DNA from 4 places in the Proteiniborus sp. MB09-C3 genome. Region 1 is predicted to be linked to each of the others. Evidence: predicted binding sites of a transcription regulator. Region 1 holds the regulator's gene; each other region holds the start of a gene.
What was found. The regulator LexA, encoded in region 1, represses DNA repair genes until DNA is damaged. The targets are predictions, from matches to a motif close to CNAACANNTGTTNG.
Positions count from the first base shown of each region.

Region 2: the regulator LexA is predicted to act here: its motif matches at 2,233-2,246, upstream of QO263_RS00995 (putative DNA modification/repair radical SAM protein).
Region 3: the regulator LexA is predicted to act here: its motif matches at 3,442-3,455, upstream of QO263_RS08920 (DNA polymerase IV).
Region 4: the regulator LexA is predicted to act here: its motif matches at 2,657-2,670, upstream of uvrB (excinuclease ABC subunit UvrB).

Region 1 is NZ_CP127161.1:2,522,926-2,528,837, forward strand. Features, by position in the region: gene QO263_RS12295 (aldehyde ferredoxin oxidoreductase family protein) at 1-1,897, shown strand, start outside; gene thiS (sulfur carrier protein ThiS) at 1,915-2,112, shown strand; gene QO263_RS12305 (tyrosine recombinase XerC) at 2,750-3,706, shown strand; gene QO263_RS12310 (LysM peptidoglycan-binding domain-containing protein) at 3,822-4,121, opposite strand; gene lexA (transcriptional repressor LexA) at 4,277-4,900, shown strand; gene QO263_RS12320 (methionine gamma-lyase family protein) at 4,916-5,912, opposite strand, start outside.
Region 2 is NZ_CP127161.1:201,520-207,431, forward strand. Features, by position in the region: gene QO263_RS00990 (TIGR03915 family putative DNA repair protein) at 124-870, opposite strand; gene QO263_RS00995 (putative DNA modification/repair radical SAM protein) at 872-2,179, opposite strand; gene QO263_RS01000 (TldD/PmbA family protein) at 2,521-3,858, shown strand; gene QO263_RS01005 (metallopeptidase TldD-related protein) at 3,870-5,099, shown strand; gene eutH (ethanolamine utilization protein EutH) at 5,228-5,912, opposite strand, start outside.
Region 3 is NZ_CP127161.1:1,855,456-1,861,367, reverse strand. Features, by position in the region: gene QO263_RS08935 (FAD:protein FMN transferase) at 1-91, shown strand, start outside; gene QO263_RS08930 (hypothetical protein) at 671-1,477, shown strand; gene QO263_RS08925 (protein-glutamine gamma-glutamyltransferase) at 1,474-2,244, shown strand; gene QO263_RS08920 (DNA polymerase IV) at 2,319-3,389, opposite strand; gene QO263_RS08915 (cation-translocating P-type ATPase) at 3,598-5,912, opposite strand, start outside.
Region 4 is NZ_CP127161.1:1,479,090-1,485,001, forward strand. Features, by position in the region: gene QO263_RS07140 (S41 family peptidase) at 1-821, shown strand, start outside; gene QO263_RS07145 (hypothetical protein) at 931-2,517, opposite strand; gene uvrB (excinuclease ABC subunit UvrB) at 2,738-4,711, shown strand; gene uvrA (excinuclease ABC subunit UvrA) at 4,740-5,912, shown strand, end outside.

The DNA of each region.
Region 1 (5,912 bases):
ACCAGTAGGGGGGATTACACAATATCCTGGGGCAGGTAAGTCCCTAGTAGTGACCATATCACCTCTTACTGGGATTCCTATAGATAGTAATGTAGGGGGGTATTTTGGACCATTGTTAAAATTCTCTGGTTGGGATGCATTAGAAATACAAGGTAAAGCAAATAATGATGTAGTAGTGTACATAGATGGTAACAATGGCATAGTAAGGATAGAGGAAGCACCATTAGAAGCTATAGATGCACATGTACTAGGGGAACAATTAACAGAAATGTACGCTGATTCCGAAGAGGATAAGAGAAATATAGCTGTTGTTACGGCTGGTACTGCTGCTGACAATACCTTAATAGGTTTGTTAAACTTCACATTTTATGATGTAAGGAGAAAAGTGACTAGACTTAAGCAGGCTGGAAGAGGTGGCATAGGCACAGTATTCAGAGATAAAAAAATCAAGGCTTTAGTAGTAAAGTTTAGCGGTGTAAAAGGAAATTTGAACAATCCATCTGATCAAGCTAAAATAAATAGAACTGGATTAAGACTTCATAGAGAAATAAATAGATTTGATGATGAACAATGTAGGATGAGACAAGTAGGTACTGCAAATATCATTGAAGTAATGGATGAGTATGATTTGTTGCCTGTTCATAATTATAAATATGGCAATCATCATGATACTTATAAAATAGCTTCAAATGTATTCAGAGACAATTATTTAACACAAGGAAAACCTGATGGTTGCTGGTATGGGTGTTCACTATCATGCGCTAAGGCAGCTGACAGCTTCGAATTAAAAACAGGACCATATAAGGGAGATAAGGTAACTGTAGATGGCCCTGAATACGAAACTGCTGCAGGAGTAGGGGCTAATTGCGGTATTTTCGACCCTGAATATATTTTGGAATGTAACTTTTATTGTGATACATACGGAATTGATACTATTTCCTTTGCTACTATAACTGCTTTCCTAATGGAGTGTTATGAAAATGGAGTAATTAATAAGGAGATTACTGGAGGATTAGAATTGACCTTTGGTAATAAAGAAGCTGCTATGGAGCTTCTTCATCAGATGTCTAGGGGAGAAGGCTTTGGGAAAACAGCTGGACTAGGTATAAGAAGATTGAAGAAAATATTTATCGAAGAGTATGGAGCTGATAAGAATTTCTTAGAGGACATTGGAATGGAGCAAAAAGGATTGGAGTATTCTGAATACCTACCTAAGGAATCATTGGCACAGCAAGGTGGATACGGATTAACAAATAAGGGACCTCAACACGATGAAGCTTGGCTTATATTTATGGACATGGTAAATAATCAAATACCAACCTTTGAAGACAAAGCAGAAGCTCTACATTATTTTCCTATGTTTAGAACGTGGTTTGGCCTCATGGGACTCTGCAAGCTTCCTTGGAACGATATAGTACCTGCCAGCAATGTATCTACTGATGAGCCTGCCAAAATACCTGAACATGTGCAGAATTATGTTGACTTATATAATGGAATGACAGGAAGTAACATAGATAAGCATGAATTAATAGTTCAATCTGAAAGAGTATATAACTTTCAAAGAATCTTTAATATTAGAATGGGACATGGTAAACGAGTGGATGATAAAGTGCCATACCGTTCTGTAGGTCCTGTTACTGTAGAAGAATATGAATCAAGAAAAGAAAGATATGATGCTCAACTTAAAGAAAAGCTGAATTATGATGTAACAGGAAAGTCTACAGAGGAAAAAATTAATGTTCTCAGAGCATATAGGGAAGATCAATACGAACAATTAATTGATGCAGTTTATAAAAGGAGAGGTTGGACTAAAAATGGAATTCCAACAGTAGAAAAACTAAAAGAGATCAAAATGGACCTGCCTGAATTAATTGAGATTGTAGAAAAACATATCTAAACAGTAGGAGTGAAGGTATGATTTTAATTAATGGTAAGGAGCATGAATGGAGCAAGAACCTAACGGTACAGAAAATATTAGATATTAAAAGGTATACTTTTCCTAAAATCATAGTGAAGGTAAATGGTAAATTAATATCTAAGGATGAATATTTAACTACCTTAATATATGATGGAGATGAAGTACAGGTTATTCATTTGTTAGCCGGAGGGTAAATAATTATAGAAAATACTACATGCAGCTTTGTGTGTAGTATTTTTTATGACATAAATGGTTTTTGTACATTTGTTATATATGCTTTTGAAGATAGACTGTCATTAAGTTTACATAATATAATTACGTAAACTTAATGACAGTCTATTTGTAACGGCAAATATATTGCTAATAATAAAAAATAATATAAATACTTCATCAAAGATGAAAAAAGATATAATTGATAAACTCAACAGATAAAATATAGTTTTCTTTAGATGTTAAAAATAAAATAGGCTCATATTTAAGTTGTGAGGCCTTTATTTTGATTGTATAATAGTTTTATATCAAAGCATATCAAATTATGCTTAAAATCGATTTAAAACGCTAATTTTTGATAAATTAGTTCAAAAAAGTTTTTCAGCATGAATAATTGATATTTTCAATTGAAAAGCAAAATATAGCAGCATTTTTAATCATAAATCTACAAAATTGAGTTTAAAAATAATATTGCAATGTTAATTATTTTATTTTTATAAATTGCATAGAAAAGTAAAGCAAATTAAATAAAAATATTTATCATTTTAAAGAAGGATTTACTGAAAAAACGTAGAATATTATTATACAAAATGTATATTTTGTATAATAAGGAGTGGAAAAATGGATAATTCACCAATAATATTAGAAGATTTTTTAAACTACATAGAAACCATCAAAGGAAAATCCGAAAATACTGCTAAGGAGTACTTTTTCGACTTACGAACTCTATTTAGGTTTTTGAAGCTTAGATATAAGCTAGTTGATAAAAATGCACCTTTTGATGAAATTGATATATCGGATATTGATGAAACCATTATTAGAAAAGTGACCTTGCAAGATTTATATGCTTTTATTTCTTTCGTTGATAAGGATCGCAATAACCAAAATTACGCTAAAGCTCGTAAAGTCGCCAGTATTAGATCCTTCTTTAAATATTTGCACACAAAAATTAAGGTTATTAATGAGAATCCTGCAATAGATCTAGAGTCACCAAAGACCAGTACTAGACATCCTGTTTATCTTTCTCTTCAAGAGGCTGAAAACCTACTAGATTCTATTGAGGGAACATTTAAAGAAAGAGATTATGCTATTATTACACTTTTCTTAAACTGTGGTTTAAGATTATCAGAGTTAGTTAGTATAGATATTGATAGGATTAAAGGTGATACTCTAACTGTAGTGGGCAAAGGAAATAAAGAACGTACTATTTACCTAAATGAAGCATGCTTACAGGCTATTAACGACTATCTCGAAGTAAGGCCTACAGAAGGAGTTAAAACGCCAAATGCTTTGTTTTTAAGCAATAGGAAAAATAGAATAAGCAATAAAACGGTTCAATATCTCGTGAAAAAATATATAAAAGATGCTGGATTAGATGTTGAAATGTATTCAACTCACAAGCTAAGGCATACTGCAGCTACACTTATGTATAAGTATGGTAATGTAGACATTAGAGCTTTGCAGCAAATATTAGGCCATGAAAATGTATCTACTACTCAAATCTATACTCATATTGATGATGATAGATTAAGAAAAGCCGTCAAAAGCAATCCTCTTTCTAAAAAAACTCGTTCTTAGACACCTAAAATCCATAGTGCTCTTTATAACTCTTATCATATAAAGAAATAGACCATACTCAACTTCATATAATGGTCTATCTCTTTATAGCTATTATTTATTTTTAATATTACAATCAATATGTAGGAATTTTTATTACACTGCCTGCCTTTATGCTGGCAGATTTCATGTTATTTATTTTCATTATTTCATAGACTATTTTTCTAACATCCTGATTATAAGGATTATTTCTTTTGGCTATTTCCCATAGCGTATCTCCGGATACTATGGCCATTTCAGCATAATTACCATTATCCGAACCATAAACCAAGTTGAGTCTTAATATACCATTAAATATAATGGTTGTAATAATAAATATAGTTGATAAAAAAATTGTAAATCTTCTTTTGTTTGCAATTCTTATTCGTTTTCCCATAACAATACCTCCAAAGGAACATTTGTTCGTTAATTCAATTATAATAGGAACATATGTTCCTTGTCAATAGTTTTTTTAAAGAAACGAACGAATGTTTGCCATTTGTCTTTTTATATGTTATAATAACAGCAAATACTTTATTGAGGGGTGCCAATATGTATGAGGATTTATCGTCAGTACAGTTAAAAATACTTGAATTCATTAAAAAGGAGATTTTTTCTAAAGGCTATCCTCCTGCAGTAAGGGAAATTTGTAAAGCAGTAGAATTAAAATCCACTTCTACTGTTCATGCCCATCTTGAGAAATTAGAAAAAAAGGGTTATTTAAGAAGAGATCCTACCAAACCTAGGGCAATCGAAATTTTAGATAAAACCGATAATATCATTCCGTTTCCAAGGAGAGAAATCGTAAACGTCCCCATTGTAGGAAAAGTTACAGCAGGAGAACCAATTCTAGCAATTGAAAACATAGAAGATACCTTCCCCTTACCTATTCACTTCGTAGAAAATGATTCTGTTTTTATGCTTAAGGTAAGAGGAGAAAGCATGATAGAAGCAGGTATCCTTGATGGAGATCTAGTACTTATAAGACAACAAAATACTGCAAATAATGGTGACATAGTAGTCGCACTTTTAGAAGAAGAAGCAACTATTAAGAGATTTTTTAAAGAAAAGGATTATATCCGATTACAACCAGAAAATCAATTTATGGAGCCTATTATCACTAAGGATGTCACAATCTTAGGAAAAGTAACTGGTGTCTACCGTAGAATTAAATAGAAAAAGAAAAGCTGACTAAAAAGTCAGCTTTTCTTTTTCTATCATATTGTTCTTATATAAGTTATTTAAGCTCATCATAGCACCAAGCTTACAATGGCTATAGGTTAAACCACCTTGATAATATGCAAAGAATGGTTCTCTCATAGGACCATCTGCGCTTAGTTCTATTGAGGAACCTTGTACAAACGCACCTGCTGCCATTATTACTTCATCTTCATATCCAGGCATGTCCCAAGGTTCAGGCGATACATAAGAGTCCACTGGTGAGGCGCTTTGTATTCCTTGACAAAACTTGATTACCTTTTCCCTCGACTTAAATTCTATTCCCTGAATTATATCACTTCTTTTATCATCTGTATCTGGCACAACTCTGAAACCTAAATCCTTATAAACTAGCGCATTTAATAAAGCACCCTTAAGTGCTTCTCCAACTATCATAGGAGCTAAAAACAAACCTTGCAGAGTATTTCTAGTTGTTCCAAAGGTCAATCCGCATTCTTTACCTATGCCAGGTGCCGTACTTCTATTGGCTACTAGTTCTATTAAATCTTTTCTTCCAACAACATAACCTCCAGATAAGGACATACCTCCTCCAGGATTTTTTATGAGTGATCCTGCCATAATATCTGCTCCTACATTTGTAGGCTCATCTATTTCGATAAATTCTCCGTAACAGTTATCTACCATAATAATCAGATTATTATTAAATGCTTTAACTTTTTCTATAGCTTCACTTATTTCGTCTATTGTTAAAGCTTTTCTATCACTATATCCAGTTGATCTTTGAATCATAACTATTTTAGTACTATCTGTTATTGAAGCTAGTGATTTCTCAATATCAATTTTTCCATCTGCAGTAAGAGGAACTTCTTTGTATTTTATCCCGTATTCAATGAATGTACCCTTTTCATTACCCTTTACACCAATTACTTTTTGCAGTGTATCATAAGGACTGCCACTAATTGCAATAAGCTCATCTCCAGGTCTAAGAATTCCAGACAAAGTAAGCGTA
Region 2 (5,912 bases), 1.6 Mb from region 1:
CAAATTTGGTCCTAACGGACGCTCCTATCATAAAACTACAATAGGGCTGATTCTCATTGCCTTTGACCTACCATCGATTAACCTTCACTTTATTATAATATATCATATTATTATAAAATATATCTATATTTCAGTTTGCTTTTCAATCAAATGCTTCCAATACCTTTTTGGCATATGCTGCCTTTGCAGCTTTGGATTTATTTTATTCCTTATTGCAATAGTATTAAAATATTCCTTCCACAGCTTTTGATAGTCTTCTTCCTCTTCTTGAAAGCTAATCTCTCCAGAAATGTTTAAGTCTCTCATTATCCACTCTTTTTTATTATACATTACTCCTATATTTCTCCTTACGTCATGAATAATCCAGCATTCATCAGATAATCTTTCCGCAAAATGAGGAGCCATAAGACCTACTATATCATTATCCGGCTCTATCTGAGAGTAATATACTCCATTACTTAGATGACTAAATCTAATGAATCCAAGCATTAAATGCACCTCTTTGCTTACTTGTTGGCGAATCTTATGCACTGTTAGAACTGAATCATTTTTTAGATTTTGATCTATTCCCCTTCCAACTTTCCATCCCAGTCTTAAATACCTATAAATTGCAGTTCCTCTATCAGGTCTTTCTGATAGAAATACATAAAAGCAATTTTTAAGTGTATATTCTGAAATCTTTGTCTTTATTGATGAGTAGACTTTTTTAGATTTCTCTAAATCTGTTTCAATATGTACTTTTTCAACAAGAAGGCTTTGCTGAGGACTGTCCTCTGATAATATTTCATCTGGTATTTCTCTTCTATAATAGGCTTCGTATATGGCAGTCAATAATCCGTCAAAGCTTCCGTCATATATGTAATATAACATTTTAAAATTCCCCCGTTATTGTTGAAACAATATCATTTGCTGGTAATAGCTGAGGATATACAGAAAACAAAGAAAGCTGTTCGCCCTTTTCTCCAAAGTCCTTACTATTGAGACTAAATAGCATGCTATTTCTTATGGCAGAAGAATCCATGCTTTTGATGCCATAATGTTTTCCATTACAGGTTATAAAGTATCTAGCTCTCTTCAACACTATTCCTAGCTTTTTCAAATCCCTAAAGCCTAATGCCCCAAACTTTCTCGCTGCAATTATTCTCCTAGCAGACGTTACTCCAATACCTGGGACTCTTAACAACAGGTAGTATTCTGCCTTATTAATCTCAACAGGAAACAATTCAATGTTTCTCAATGCCCAATCACACTTAGGATCAAGTGCTAAGTCAAAATCAGGCTTTTCATCACTGAGAATCTCGGCAGCATTGTAGCCATAAAATCTTAAGAGCCAGTCGGCTTGATAAAGCCTATTTTCTCTAACTAATGGCGGTGAAGCAAGGACTGGAAGATTAGGATGCTTTGATACTGGCATAAAGGCTGAATAATACACCCTTTTTAGTTTAAATCCCTTATATAATGCCTCTGAAAGCCTGAGTATCTTTAAATCACTATCTTCAGTAGCACCTACAATGAGCTGAGTAGTTTGCCCGGCGGGGACAAAGCTCTGAGAATACTTAAATTTCTGTCTCTCTTCTACAGATTGATGTATTCTTGAATTTATAAAATTCATAGGCTTAATAATAGCATCCTTCTTTTTTTGTGGCGCAAGCAGCTTTAATCCATCGTTAGAGGGCAGTTCAATGTTTACACTCATTCTATCAGCATACATACCTGCTTTTTCTATTAAAGCTTTATCTGCTCCCGGTATTGCCTTCAGATGAATATATCCATTGAATCTATGCTCTTCCCTAAGCCTTTTAACTGTACTGGTTAAAAGCTCCATAGTATAATTTGGGCTCTTATATACAGCAGAGCTTAAAAAAAGTCCTTCTATATAATTTCTCTTATAAAAGTTTATAGTCAAATCTGCCACCTCATCAGGTGTAAAGGCCGCCCTAGGAACATCGTTTGAAGCCCTGTTTACGCAATAAACACAGTCGTATATACAGTGATTAGTAAAAAGTATTTTTAATAGCGATATGCACCTTCCGTCATCTGCCCAACTGTGACATATTCCACATTGGCTAGTGCTTCCCAACTCTCCTTTTTTCCCTTTCCTATTGCTGCCACTAGAAGAACAAGACACATCATACTTCGCGGCGTCTGATAATATTTTTAGTTTATTAAGTATTTCCATAGTATCACTCCAAGTGTTTGTTATCTATATTTTACCACTAATTTTAACGTTTGCAAACATATGTTCGTGTATTTTTTTGCTTTTTTATTTCTGCGTGATTCCTGTTTTTTAATGGGGATATTAAAAAACGCCCTACGTATTTATTAATATTTTTAAAATATTTATTAATTTTATTAAATTTCAACTTGACATTATTAATTTTTGATAGTAGTATGAAGTCAAGAGCATATTATCCTGTGTTATTAATATATATAATTTATGAGCCAAACTATATATTAGGCTTAATATGGATAATTAAATGCATATTTAAAGTAAAAATACAAAATGTTAGGGGGTATTACATGTACACTTTTCCAAAAAATCTTTACACAGATGTTAGATTGGAGGATGCTTCTGTAAGTGAAATCACTTATCAAAACGGAGATCTAATGCAAAATTTAAAGAGAAATCGCAGGGGGGGATTTATTCGAATCTTTGACGGTAAAAGATGGTACTATAGCTCTACAACAGACATAGATAATATACAGGAAGAAATAAATAAGCTGGCACTTATGGCTAATGAAAATGAATATATAATGGATAATCCAGTTGTGAAAAAATTTGAGGTCAATAAAGGGGAATTCCTTCAATTTAAGGAAAATGACATCTTGAATGTAAGTCAGAAAGAAAAACTAGAGCTTTTAAAATCATATTTTCCTTTCGTAGAGAATAAGGAAGAGATAAAAATGTGGAGAGCTGTATATATAGATCGCAAAACCACAAAGGAATTTTATTCTAGCAAGGGAGCTAATTTAAAATTTAATTACCAAACCTGTGCAATAGTATATAGATATTCATTGAATATAGAAGGTAAAACCTTAAATGGTGGCTGTGATAAGACAACTACAGATTTTAATGAGCTTAAAGCATTTGGAGAGAAGCTAGAGAATACATTAGCTAGAGATATTGAATATACTAAAACCGCTAAGCCAATAACTCCTGGAAAATATACTGTTATATTTGCACCTATAGCTACAGGAGTATTTACCCATGAAAGCTTTGGGCACAAAAGTGAGGCAGATTTCATGGTTGGAGACGAAGCTATGATGAAGGAATGGACCATTGGCAAAAAAGTTGGAGCAGATAATTTGTCCATTGTAGATACTGGAAGCCTTTTAGGCAGCGGCTTTGTACCATTTGACGATGAAGGAACTAAATCTAATAAGACCTATCTGATTAAAAATGGAATTCTTTCAGGTAGACTTCATAGCAGTGCTACAGCAGAGTCTCTTAAGGAAAATCCTACAGGCAATGCTAGAGCATTAAATTTTGAATTTGAGCCAATAGTCAGAATGACTAATACATACATTGAAGCTGGAAATAAAACTAAAGAAGAGCTTATCTCGGAAGTAAAGGAAGGTATATTAGTGGAGGAGGTTAATCATGGCTCTGGTATGTCTACATTCACTATTGCACCTAGTATTTCTTATATGATTAGAGATGGGAAAATAGCAGAACCTGTAAATATAGCAGTCGTTAGCGGAAATGTGATGGAAACTCTTCATAATATAGACGGAATTTCAAAGGAAATAGAAGTATTTTCTTCATCCTTAGGAGGCTGCGGAAAAATGGAGCAATTTCCTCTTCCAGTCGGTATGGGTGGACCTTATATAAGAGTTAATAATATGACGGTACAATAGGGGGTGTAGTCGTGATAAAGGAAAAATATATTAGCAATGAAAAAGAAATCACTATAAATATCGTTCAAACAGAAATAAAATCCATAAGAAAAAAAGACATGACTAAAACAGGCTTGAGGATTTATCAAGATGGGTACATAGGAGTTGCAGGAGCTGTAGGTAAAGCTGATGAAGTAGAGCTAGAAAAAAGGGCTGTGGAAAATCTAAAGCTTCAAATTCCATATCCTTATGAGCCTTCAAGCAACCATGCTGAGGAAGTAGATTATAGAAAAGAAGTTCTTTCTGATGAGGATTTTGTAAAGGAAGTAGAAGAACTTCTAAGAATATTTAAAAATGAATTTCCTGATTTTATTTTCTCAAATAATATTTCCATTCAAGAAATGGATATTAGACTATCCAACAATAAGGGCCTAGATTTAACCCATAAAGATAGGTTTATATCAATAGAACTTATCATAAAAGAAAAATCATCTTTAAACGTTTTTGATGCTTTTGTATTTTTAACAGATAGAGAATATAGCAAAGAAAAAACATTAGATATAGTTAGAGAAACATTGACAGCATGTGGAAATCAAGTTAAACTACCTGTGGAAGGAAAGCAGCCTGTAGTATTTATGGCAAATGATTATCTACCACTTAAAAAGATAATAGAAGAATTAAACGGTTACAAGGTAGGTACAGGCGCCTCTTTATTTAAAGATTCTATTGGAGAGAAAAAGTTTAGTGAAGACTTTACACTATATCAAAGTGCGGAAGAAGAAGACATGACAGGGTATGTATTTTTCGATGCAGAGGGTGTGGTAAACAAAAATTACAGATATGCTCTAATTGAAAATGGAAAAATAATCAGCCCGTACACAGATAAAAAGACTGCTGCTCAATTTAATTTACCTCTAACGGGAAGTGCCGCAGCAGATTATGACAAGGTACCTTCACTAGCCGCTAGAAACTTTAAGATAGCATCAGGTGGTAAAACCTTAAAGGAACTTTTAAATGGTCAGTTGGCAGTAGCAGTTCTCATAGCTTCTGGCGGAGATTTTACAGCAGAAGGAGTATTTGGTACACCTGTCCAATTAGCTTTCTTAACTGATGGTGAAAAACTAATAGGCAGGCTTCCTGAGCTTACTATTTCAGGTGAGGTTTATACAATGTTTGGAGATGACTTTATCGGCCGTTCAGAAGATAAATCCTTCTTAGGACAAAATGCCTTAGCATTTAATTTAGATGTGAATTATATATAGCTGGATAAAATCATAAAAAATAAATGTCAAAGTTATTGCATATTTATTGATTTAATGCAGTAGCTTTGACTTTATTTAATTTCTAAACGTTGAATTTCAATGACTCTCCATGAAAAGCTAAGCATGGACTACATGGAATCTAGATTTATCTGGCCTTTAGCATAAGTAGATTTGCTATGTTCATTAAAATTTCTAGTAATAGCTATGGCCAATATAACAGCACTTATGCCTGCTAATAGCTTTGAAACAATAAAAGGAACTATGACTGTTTTTTCGATGCCAGCCACAAATCCAAGCTGTCCTCCAAATGTAAATGCACCACTTACAGCAAATGCTGAACATATTACCTTTCCTCTATCGTCCATGTCTTTCATCATTAAAAATGCAGGAACATTATTAGCTAAAGAAACTACAACTCCAGCCACTACATTCTCTCCTATGCCCATCTTCTCACCTAGTTTAGACAGAGGTCCTCTAAATACTTTCGTCACTATATGCATCATTGGATAAGCTCCGCAGAGGACTATAGCAATACTTCCCACTATCTTCAGTCCTTCGTCAAATGGCTCCATTCCTGGTATGATAACTATACCTGATATTCTTTCAAATATGCTTACCATAAGTCCAATTGCTCCAATAGTAACTATTACTTTACTAAAATAGCCAAATCCTTTTATTAATTTATCGGGCCATTTAATGAGTCCAAGGGCTAAAAATGCAGCCAATAATATAATTGGAATCATGTTGATTATAAGCGTAGATATATTGATTCCTAAAAGTATTCCTCCAAAAATGCTTCCAAGAGGTAAAGTT
Region 3 (5,912 bases), 670 kb from region 1:
ATGGGTTACAAAGGATGGAACTGTAGAAGCTACTGAAGGAATGAAAAAAATTATGAAAAGTAATGGTGCCTCCGGTGCCAATCCTAATTAAAGAAAATAGATAGTGGAATATTCCATTATCTATTTTTTGTTTCTTATCTTGATTCTATATTGTTTTTCAAATATATATTCAAAATATGTCATGCTCCATATTCATCATATTATTTGCTCCTCAAACATAATATTTTTATATGACAATTTTCTAACACTTGTAAATATGAGATTTGAATAAAAGATAAAAATGAAAAGCGTTTAATTATTTGCTATAGATTTTATCTATAGTTATTTAATGTAATATTATATTTATCTATAATATGGTCAAACTACTAATAAGGAGGTGATATCATGTCATTTTCTGCTGGCCAAGAATACATCATTATCAACCGTAATACTGGCGAAGTAAACTTCTGAATACCTGACGAAAAAGGCTTTTTCTCAAAGTGAACTGAAAAGCCATCTGCAGTTGGCAGATAATAAAACCTGAAACAAGGCATTATACTAAGAAAATGGCTATTGGAATATTTTAATAGCCATTTTTGTTTTTTTGCTAAGTCTAACTAAGGACACAATTGCCATATAAACAATACTATATAATATATCCCCTATTATCATAAAAAAAGGAGATGTTTATATGGAGGATTTAAGCTTAATACAAAAGACGGCTATGACATTTATTAAAGAATTCATTTCAGGCATTAATAGCATGTCAAGCAATGAAAGCCTATCAGTTAATAATGTACAGCTATCTTATTCTGCTTTGAAATGGATATTGGAATCTAGAAGTACAATTGAAATTCCAGAAGATCAACTTGATGAAGTATTAGATAAAACTGCAATATTACTGGCAGTTATATATAAGGATAAGGAAAATCTACCTACAATAGCAGATTTAATATTTGAAAGACACAGAAAATGCTGCTTTAATCACGACTTAATATGGGCTTTTTTTGAATCATGTGACATCAATAGTCTATATTTAATAGCAAATAAGCTATTATCTGCAGAACCAAAGGATGTAACGATGGCTCGTGAGCTCTTAGACTTTATACCTGAAATGAATAGTGCTGAATTTTTAAGTAACGAACAGCTATATTCATATTTTGTTAATTGGTTTGAGGAGAATAGTTTGTTTTTGCATTATACTGGTGAAAGCTATAACCTGACAAGTAATCCCATTCCTTATGAGGTAATATTAGAAGCTAAATATCTATGTAAACCTGTATCTGTCAATACAGGTCATTTCATGCAAAACTTAACTAATAAAGAACATATGCTGCTAAGTGAATTTAACAAGCTTGACTACAATACACAAAATCTTCTCTCACAATTTTCATACAGAATGCACCATATGAATAAGAACTGGTGGAATATATGGATAACCTATCCAATCCCCTATCAAATCATGTATGCAAATACTGGGATAGGAGGGACACAATGATTAGGATTTCAGGACGTCCAGTTACTCCCGAAAATATTAGTAATCAATATTCATTAAACAGTATTCAAAGAGATATAATCACCACAATGAGTTCCAGCAACGGAATATACGATTATGAATCCTTGAGTCAGCTTAAATTTGAACTGGATTTACGTATGAGTATAATTAATGCTGCTAGACAGCTCAATAATAGCAATTTCTCATTTAGAGTATTCAAAAAATCCTTTTGTAATACAGATTATTGGACTCGTACCAATGAAGGTGGTTTTCTGTTAAAAAGCAATGTGAAGCCTAGTGATGCAATAAATGATATATTTGTAAATGGACGTAAATATGGCACAGAATGTGCTACAGCAATGGTCATAATCTTTTATAAGGCAGTACTGGATTCATACCCCGAAGAACTTTTTAATACAATGTTTTCAAGTATACATCTAATGAATTGGCACTATATTAACAAAAACCTTGATATTGGCTATTATTCTGATGAAGTTGATTACTTTCCCGGAGACTGTAGATATTTTAAAAATCCTGATGTAAATCCTCTAACTCCAGAATGGCAAGGCGAAAATACTATTGATTTAGGCGATGGAACCTATTATGGTCATGGAATAGGAATATCTTCTGCAAATGGAATAATCAGGGCTCTAAATAGAAATAGAAAAGTAGGTGCAACAAGATCTGCTTATTTGATGGATTCGGCAACTCGTCCAGGTTTTAAATATCTGTATTCTAGGTATTATAGCTTCACACATTCTACGAATTGAATTTCTCCACTTCCACTATATTATAAAACTAATATAAAAAGCTTGCCTGAGTTCTATAAGCTCATGCAAGCTTTTTAAAAATCAAACAATGAAAGCTGCTCTAGCTTTAAGGTTTCTAGATTTGATGCCGTTAGACCTATTAGCCTAATATCTTGATCTATTTCTATTTCATATAATAGATTGGCAGCAACTTCAAAAATATCATCAAAGCTATTAATGTAGTTATTTAAAGTCTTGCTCTTAGTTCGAGTTCTAAAGCTTATATCTTTAATCTTTAAGGTTATGGTCTTAGCTTGCAGATTTTTCATTTCTAAAGAAGATTCTAAATCAATGGAAAAATTCCGCAAAAAATCTTTTAAAACTTCTTTATCCTTTGTATAATCAGAGAAGGTGCTTTCTGTCCCTATAGATTTTCTTTCACGAGTTATATTGATTTTTCTAGAATCTATACCACGAATCCTATTATATATCTCACTGCCAGCCTTTCCAAAAAATTCTATTAAAAATTCCTCTGATAGCCTCATTAAATCTTCAACTGTATAGATGCCTATATTGTTTAGCTTTTTAGTAGATTTTGCCCCTATTCCATATACAGATTTAACAGGAAGCGGAAGCAAAATATCTGGTATCATATCCTCTGTTATTATCTTCATCCCATTAGGCTTATTCCAGTCAGATGCAAGCTTAGCTAAAAATTTGTTATACGAAATACCTATAGATATAGTTAATCCAGTAGATTCCATTACCTTCCATTTTATTTCCTCGGCAATTTTTATAGGATTAGTATTGATATTTGATACATCTATGTATGCCTCATCAATGGATAAAGGCTCTACTAAATCGGTAACCTTGTATAATATATCAAAAACCTGTCTAGAAACCTCTTTGTACCTCTCCATTCTTACAGGTAAAAAACATCCTTTCGGGCATTTCTGTTTTGCCATAAAAATAGGCATAGCAGAATGTATTCCATATTTTCTGGCAGGGTAATTGGCAGTAGTTACAATTCCATGATTACTCATGCCGCCTACAATAATAGGCAGTCCTTTCAGATTTGGATTGTCATGTTCTTCAACAGATGCATAAAAAGCATCCATATCTACATGAATAATACTTAGTTGTTTTGATTGAATTACATCTTGCAAAGGATATATTGATATCACCCCTTTACCTAGATAGTACTACTTACATTATACCCGAACTCATGTTCCGTGTAAATGTTTGAATTTTAACCTGAATTCTAACCTAAATATAAAACAATCTGCATCAAAGCTTCAAAAAATAACAGCTCATTTCATATAGAAACGAACTGTTATTAAATCTATTTTATGTAATGCTTTAAAATATACATTATTATGATGCCTTCTCCTTTAATCTCATAAACGCTTTAATTATTTCATTTACTATTAATGGAACTAAGGCAAATATTATAACTAATCCCCAGTCTCCTAAGCTTAGATTATGCACTTCGAATACATTTGCAAAGAATGGCACTGAAATAACACCAAACTGTAGAATAAATCCTATAATTATAGCACCTATTAGGTACATGTTAGAGAATAAGCCTATTTGAAATATTGACTTAGTTGAGTTTCTCATTGTTAATGAATAAAATAACTGTGAAGCTGCTAACACAACAAATGACATAGTTCTAGCATAAGTTAGTACATTTTCAGGTATATTCTCTGATCCCAAGCTATATCCATGTTCACTTAATCCAAAGTAAAAAGCTGCCAATGTAAGTATTCCTATTAGTGTTCCTCCAATAACAGCCCTAACTCCTGCTCCTTCAGCAAAAAAGCTTTCCTTAGGATCCCTTGGTTTCTTTTTCATTACATCCTTATCTCCAGGGTCAACGCCAAGTGCAATCGCTGGAAAAGTATCAGTTATTAGATTTATCCATAATATTTGTGGAGCTAGAAGCGGAACTGGCCAACGGAATAAGATGGAAGCCAGCACTGTAATAACTTCTCCTAGATTACATGATAAAAGAAATATTACAGCCTTCTTAATATTATTATAAATGTTTCTGCCTTCTTCTATAGCATGAACAATGGTAGTAAAATTGTCATCTGTAAGTATCATGTCACTAGCACCCTTAGAAACATCTGTACCAGTTATACCCATGGCAACACCTATATCCGCATATTTTAATGAGGGTGCATCATTTACACCATCACCAGTCATTGACACTATATTTCCGTGAGATTTATATGCCTTGACTATCTTTACCTTGTGTTCTGGTGAAACCCTAGCAAATACTCTATAATCATTAATTCTTTTTGAAAACTCCTCATCTGATAGCTCATCTATTTCAGCACCTGTCAAGCTCTGTTCTATAGAATCTGCAATTCCAAGTTCCTTAGCAATTGCAACAGCTGTATTTCTGTGGTCTCCAGTTATCATTACAGGAGTAATACCTGCGATCTTTGCATCTCTTATAGAATCCTTAACCTCAATTCTTGGAGGATCTATCATTCCCACTAACCCTATGATAGTTAAATCTTTTTCCATATCCTCAGGACTTATTATATCAGTTGTATCTTTAAAAGCTGCACCCAGTACCCTAAGCGCATCATCTGACATTTCCTCTGCTACTTTTAAGTACTTTGTTTTCATTTCTTCAGTTAATTGAACTACCTTACCATCTACAAGGGCATGAGTCGAAATCTTTAATATATTATCAATAGCCCCTTTTGTATGAACTCTAAAGCCATCTTCTTCTTTGTTTAAGGTTGACATTAGCTTTCTACCTGAATCAAATGGTTTTTCTGCAATTCTTTTATGCTTTAAGTTTAATTCCCTTTTTGTAAGCTTATATTTATCTCCTAATACTACTAAGGCTACCTCTGTAGGATCTCCAGTACTTTCGCCATTTTCATAAGTAGCATCTGAACATAAGACTAAAGTCTTAATTAATTCAGCCTCGTCCTTATTAGCCTCAAAGCTAGTCTCTACAGTAGGTAAATCCTTTATATTATTAAGTGTATAATTTTTTACAACTGTCATCTTATTCTGAGTAAGGGTACCAGTTTTATCTGAGCATATAATATTTACAGAGCCTAATGTCTCAACTGCTGGTAGCTTTTTAACTATGGCATTAATTTTAGACATTCTAGTAACTCCAATTGCCAACACTATAGCAACTATAGCAGCTAACCCTTCTGGAATTGCTGCAACTGCTAAACTAATAGCAATTAAGAACATATTGAATAAATCTCTTCTCTGGAATAAAGCAATTACAAATATAAGTGCACAAATTCCAATAGCTATAAATCCAAGAATTTTGCCAAGCTCCTCTAGTCTTCTTTGTAAAGGAGTCATTTCTTCATCATCTTCATCTAATATCTTAGCTATTTTACCCATTTCGGTTTCCATTGCTGTTGCCACAACAACGCCTTCACCCCTACCATAAGTAACAAGAGTAGACATAAACGCCATATTGGATTTATCACCTATAGGAGTCTTGGGATCTTCATGAATGTCATTTGCCTCCTTATCTGTAGGCACAGATTCACCTGTTAAAGCAGATTCCTCTATTTGAAGGTTTGCGCTTTCTATTAACCTAATATCTGCAGGTATATATCTACCAGCATCTATAATAACAATATCTCCCGGTACTATTTGTTCTGAATTTATTTCCTTGACTTCACCATCACGTCTTACGA
Region 4 (5,912 bases), 1.0 Mb from region 1:
AGGATACACCTGGGGAAAGAGCAGGTATAAAGCCTGGAGATAAGATAATAAAAGTAAATGGCAAGGAATTTACAGCAGATAAAATGGATGAAGCCGTTAAGCTTATGAAGGGTGAGCCCGGTACAAATATTACAATAACTATCAGAAGAGATATAGATGGTAAACCTGAAATTTTTGATAAAATTATTACAAGAGAAGAAATTAGAGTAAAAACTATAAAAGCTAGCATGCTAGAAAATGATATTGGATATATAAGGATAACTTCATTTGACGAATTAACTCATAAAGACTTTGCTGCTAATTTAAAGGCATTGAAAAATAAGGGCATTAAAGGTTTAATAATAGATTTAAGAAATAATCCAGGTGGGCTTTTAGATGTTTCTGCTAAAATAGCAGATGAGCTTATGGGAGAGGGAACTATAGTATATACAGAAACAAAGAAAAAAGAGAGAGAATATCTAAAATCAGATAAAAAAATGCTGGGACTTCCATTGGCTGTTATAGTAAATGAAGGCAGTGCAAGTGCATCCGAAGTACTATCAGGAGCAATTCAAGATACAAAGGTAGGTACTATAGTAGGGACGACTACATTTGGAAAGGGAATAGTTCAAAGGATAAAAGAACTTTCTGATGGTTCAGGCTTTAAAATAACCGTATCAGAATACTTTACTCCTAATGGACGAAACATTCAAGGCATAGGAATAACACCTGATTTTGTAGTTGAGATACCAGAAAATGTTGAAGTGATAGGAGTAGAAAATCTTAAGCAGGATACACAGCTTCAAAAGGCAATTGAGATAATAGAGGATAAAATAAAATAATAGCATGTATGTCATTCTAGAAAGTTAGGATATATGAACTTTTACCGTAGAAATAAGTCCTCGAAGAAAGTATAAGCAATATAACAGTAGAATATAAAAAAAGGATAGCTTAGCTATCCTTTTCGTATTCTATGAGCCTATCAAAGTTAATCCCATATATAAAGTTTGAATCAGAATTTTCAGCAGATGGAACGACATTGAAAAATGCTGTGTTTAAGCTGGGACTATAAAATATATTTTTATCTAAAACCTGACCTAATAGAGTAGATTCATTATCCTTTAGATTATGTAGGTATGCAGAATAATCAGTAGATGAGTTGTTTTTACTAATTATCAAAATATTTCCCTCATCAATAACAACGAACTTTCTTACATCTAAGTCAACAATTAACCTTTCGTCATGTTCTTTTAAATCATACATATATAATTCAAATTTATCTTCTTTTTCTGGATTTTTAGTATACACTAATTCATCTTCACTGATAAACTCACAACTAAATCCATAATCTATTTTCTTCAATCTTTTTTTATTTTCTTTTATGTAGATATTTGACACATCTTTATTATCATTTTTTTCAACAAACGCAAATATATCATCATAAGCATCAAAGCTGGTAACATTTACTCCTACGTTAAAAAGAACCTCTTGTTCATTTTTTTCTATATCAAATAATATTAGTGATGATTTGTTATCCTCGTCATTATTTACTCCATAAAGTAGATTATTATCCTTCCATTCAATATTCCAAGTGTGCTTATAATCCATTGGAGTAATCTTTTGTATTAGTTTGCTGTCTAAGTCTACAATATACAGATCCGAAAGCTTACCATTATGTTCGATAACTGCTAGCTTTTTAAAATCAGGACTAAACTTAGCTGAATAGACATAATTATGCGTAGAATATACTTTTTGTTTTTCTAAACTATTGATATCATATAGCCAGATATTTTCTGTATCAGAATTTTCTACAGATTCTTTCTGAACATAGGCTATTAGATTATCCTTAGCAAAATCTAATATTTTTCCTTTATCTATTGTGTCTGATAATAGGATTGGCTTTGCTTCAATGAGTTCACCGTTATTTGAGTCTACCTTTGCTTTAAGCATATATATAGGACTGCTTGGATTGTCCTTTACAAAAGTATTATTTAGTTTTATATTCCATATGTATTTGTCATTTTCTTTAATAAGGCTTACACTTGGCATAGTATTGTTAGTGTATTTTAATTGAGTAAATATCTTATTAAGAACTTGTGACTTGTCAAATTTCAACTCAATAGGAGTATAATTAGTAGGCACTATATTAAATTTTAAATCATTTAAGTCTGAATCCTCTATATCCATAATTTCAAGTGTAAACTGTGGAACTACTATATCTGTTTTTCCCCAATCCCTTTTTATTGATGTGAATATATTTATTTCATTATTCACTCTGGATATGCTATCAATGCTAGCCATTGAGCATTCTACGACTCCTAAATTTACCAAGAAAAATCTACCTCGTTCTTTTCCAAGAACCTCTACATTTGGCATAATAGATTGAAAACCCTTTGATAAAATAGTTTTATCTACCTTATAGTCAATATTTGTTTCAACAGCAGTAGAAATGCTTGAGTCAGTTGATGATACATCATTCTTAGCTGTGCAAGCTGTCAACGCTAATACCATTGATAAATATAATATCTGCTTCTTCATTGAAAATTCCCTCCCAGCACTACAATTATATATTCCACACTAAAATTGAATAACCTGCCTAAATAAATAAAAATCTTTTTAAATACACAATATTTTTTTCGTATATTGACTTATATAGAGACAAAATATATAATTAAAACGAACAAATGTTCCAAGACATACTATCTTGTAAATATTTTTTGTGATATATATTATTATTATCACTAATTGAGGTGATATTGTGAATAAATTTAAAATAAAATCTGAATTTAAACCTACTGGCGATCAGCCAAAAGCCATTGAAAAGTTAGTTTATGGAATAAACAGCAACCTTATGCATCAAACACTTCTAGGTGTAACAGGATCTGGAAAAACCTTCACTATGGCAAATATTATTGAAAAAACTCAAAAACCAACTCTTGTAATAGCCCACAATAAAACATTAGCAGCCCAGCTTACAAGTGAATTCAAGGAGTTTTTTCCTGATAATGCTGTAGAATATTTTGTGAGCTATTATGATTATTACCAACCTGAAGCTTATGTACCCCATACTGACACATATATTGAAAAAGATGCATCGATAAATGATGAAATAGATAAACTAAGGCACTCTGCTACTGCTGCTTTATTTGAAAGAAGAGATGTAATAATAGTAGCCAGTGTATCCTGTATATACGGATTAGGAGACCCTATTGATTATGAAAATCTGGTTTTGTCATTAAGACCAGGCATGATAAAGGATAGAGATGAGATAATAAGAAAGCTTGTGGATATACAGTATGAAAGAAATGATATTAACTTTGTAAGGGGAACCTTTAGGGTTAGAGGAGATGTAGTAGAGATATTCCCTGCATCTTCAAATGAAAATGCTATTAGAGTTGAATTGTTTGGAGACGAAGTAGAAAGATTAACTGAAGTTAATGCCCTAACAGGAGAAATCATTGGGACAAGAAGCCATATCTCCATATTTCCTGCCTCTCACTACGCTACAAGTCCTGAGAAAATTGAAAGGGCAATAAAAAGCATTGAAGAAGAGCTAGAAGAGAGACTAAAGGAATTGGCAATGGAGGATAAGCTTCTTGAAGCTCAAAGATTAAAGCAAAGGACAATGTATGACATCGAAATGCTAAGAGAAATGGGATTCTGCCAGGGAATAGAAAACTATTCAAGACATATTAGTGCTAGGCCGCCTGGAAGCAAACCATATACATTATTAGACTATTTTCCAGATGATTTCCTTATATTCATTGATGAATCTCATGTAACCATTCCTCAGATTAGAGGAATGTATGCAGGAGATAAGTCTAGAAAGACTACATTGGTGGATTATGGATTTAGGCTTCCATCTGCACTAGATAATAGACCTCTTCAATTTGATGAATTTGAGAAGCATATAAATCAGGCTGTATATGTAAGTGCTACTCCCGGACCTTATGAGCTGGAGCATTCTCAACAGATTGTGGAGCAAATTATCAGACCTACAGGACTGCTAGATCCAGAAGTTGAAGTTAGGTCCACAAAGAATCAGATAGATAATCTAGTTAAAGAGATAAATAGTAGAGCAGCTAAAAATGAAAGAGTTTTAGTAACTACTTTAACTAAAAAGATGTCAGAGGATTTGACCAATTATTTTAAAGAAATAGGAATAAAGGTTACTTATTTGCATTCAGATATTAAGACGATTGAAAGAATGGAAATAATAAGAGATCTTAGAGTAGGTAAATTCGATGTTTTAGTAGGAATTAACCTGTTAAGAGAAGGTCTAGATTTACCCGAAGTTTCTTTAGTTGCCATATTAGATGCAGATAAAGAAGGATTTTTAAGATCTGAAACATCAATGGTACAGACAATCGGAAGAGCAGCTAGAAATTCAGAGGGTAAGGTTATAATGTATGCGGACAGCATTACAAACTCAATGAGAAAGGCTATTGACGAAACTAATAGAAGAAGATATTTACAAATTGGACATAACAAAGAACACAATATTATTCCTCAAACAATTAAAAAAGGAATTAGAGATGTTATAGAGGCTACAAAGGTTGCAGAAGACCATGAAAGATATGGATATGATAGTGAAAAAGAAATGAACAGAGATGAACTAACGGCTCTTATGAAAAACCTTGAAATTGAAATGTTTGAGGCTGCCGAAAATCTACAGTTTGAGAGAGCTGCAGAATTAAGAGATAAAATCAGCGAGTTGAAAAAGAAAATATAAATACTCAGATAAAAGACGAGGTGCAAACATGTTAAAGGACAAAATAATAATAAGAGGAGCCAAAGAACATAATCTAAAGAATATCAGTATAGAACTCCCAAGAAATAAATTCATTGTACTAACAGGACTAAGTGGTTCTGGGAAATCCTCTCTTGCATTTGACACCATATACGCAGAAGGACAACGAAGATATGTAGAAAGCCTTTCTGCTTATGCTAGGCAGTTTTTAGGGCAAATGGAAAAGCCAGATGTAGAATATATAGAAGGGTTATCACCTGCTATATCAATAGATCAAAAGACAACGAGCAAAAATCCAAGATCTACAGTTGGAACGGTAACAGAGATTTATGACTATTTAAGACTTTTATATGCTAGGGTAGGTACACCACATTGCTATAAATGTGGAAAGGAGATTTCTTCCCAAACTATTGACCAAATGGTAGATCAAATATTATCCCTTGAGGAGAAAACCAAGATTCAACTACTTTCGCCAATTGTCAGAGGACGTAAGGGAGAGCATCAAAAAGTACTGGAAGGAATAAGAAAGGAAGGCTTTGTCAGGGTTAGAGTAGATGGAGAAGTGATGGAAATAACCGATGACATAAAACTAGAGAAAAATAAAAAGCATTCCATAGAGGTAATAGTAGATAGAATAATAGTGAAGGAAGGAATAGAGCAGAGACTGACAGATTCTCTTGAGACTGCCCTAAAGCTTTCCGACGGACTTGTAATAGTAGATGTAATGGAGAAAGAAGAGTTGCTTTTTAGTCAAAAGCTTTCATGTCCAGACTGTGGAATAGGAATAGACGAATTAGCACCAAGAGTATTTTCATTTAACAGTCCTTTTGGAATGTGTCCAACCTGTAATGGCTTAGGAAGTTATATGAAAATAGACCCTGAACTAATTATTCCTAATAAAAATATATCGATTAACCAAGGAGCTATAGCACCTTATTCTAATACATCTGATGACACATATTACTTTAAAATGTTCAAGGCTATAGCGGACTATCATGGATTTAGTCTAGATGCCCCTATTGGAGATGCTCCTAAGGGACTAATAGATGATATACTTTATGGAACGGATGGAAGAGAAGTAGAGTTTGAATTTGATAGCAGATTTGGTGGATGGAGAACCTATAAGGCACCCTTTGAAGGAGTAATTCCTAATCTAGAGAGAAGATATGGAGAAACAAACTCT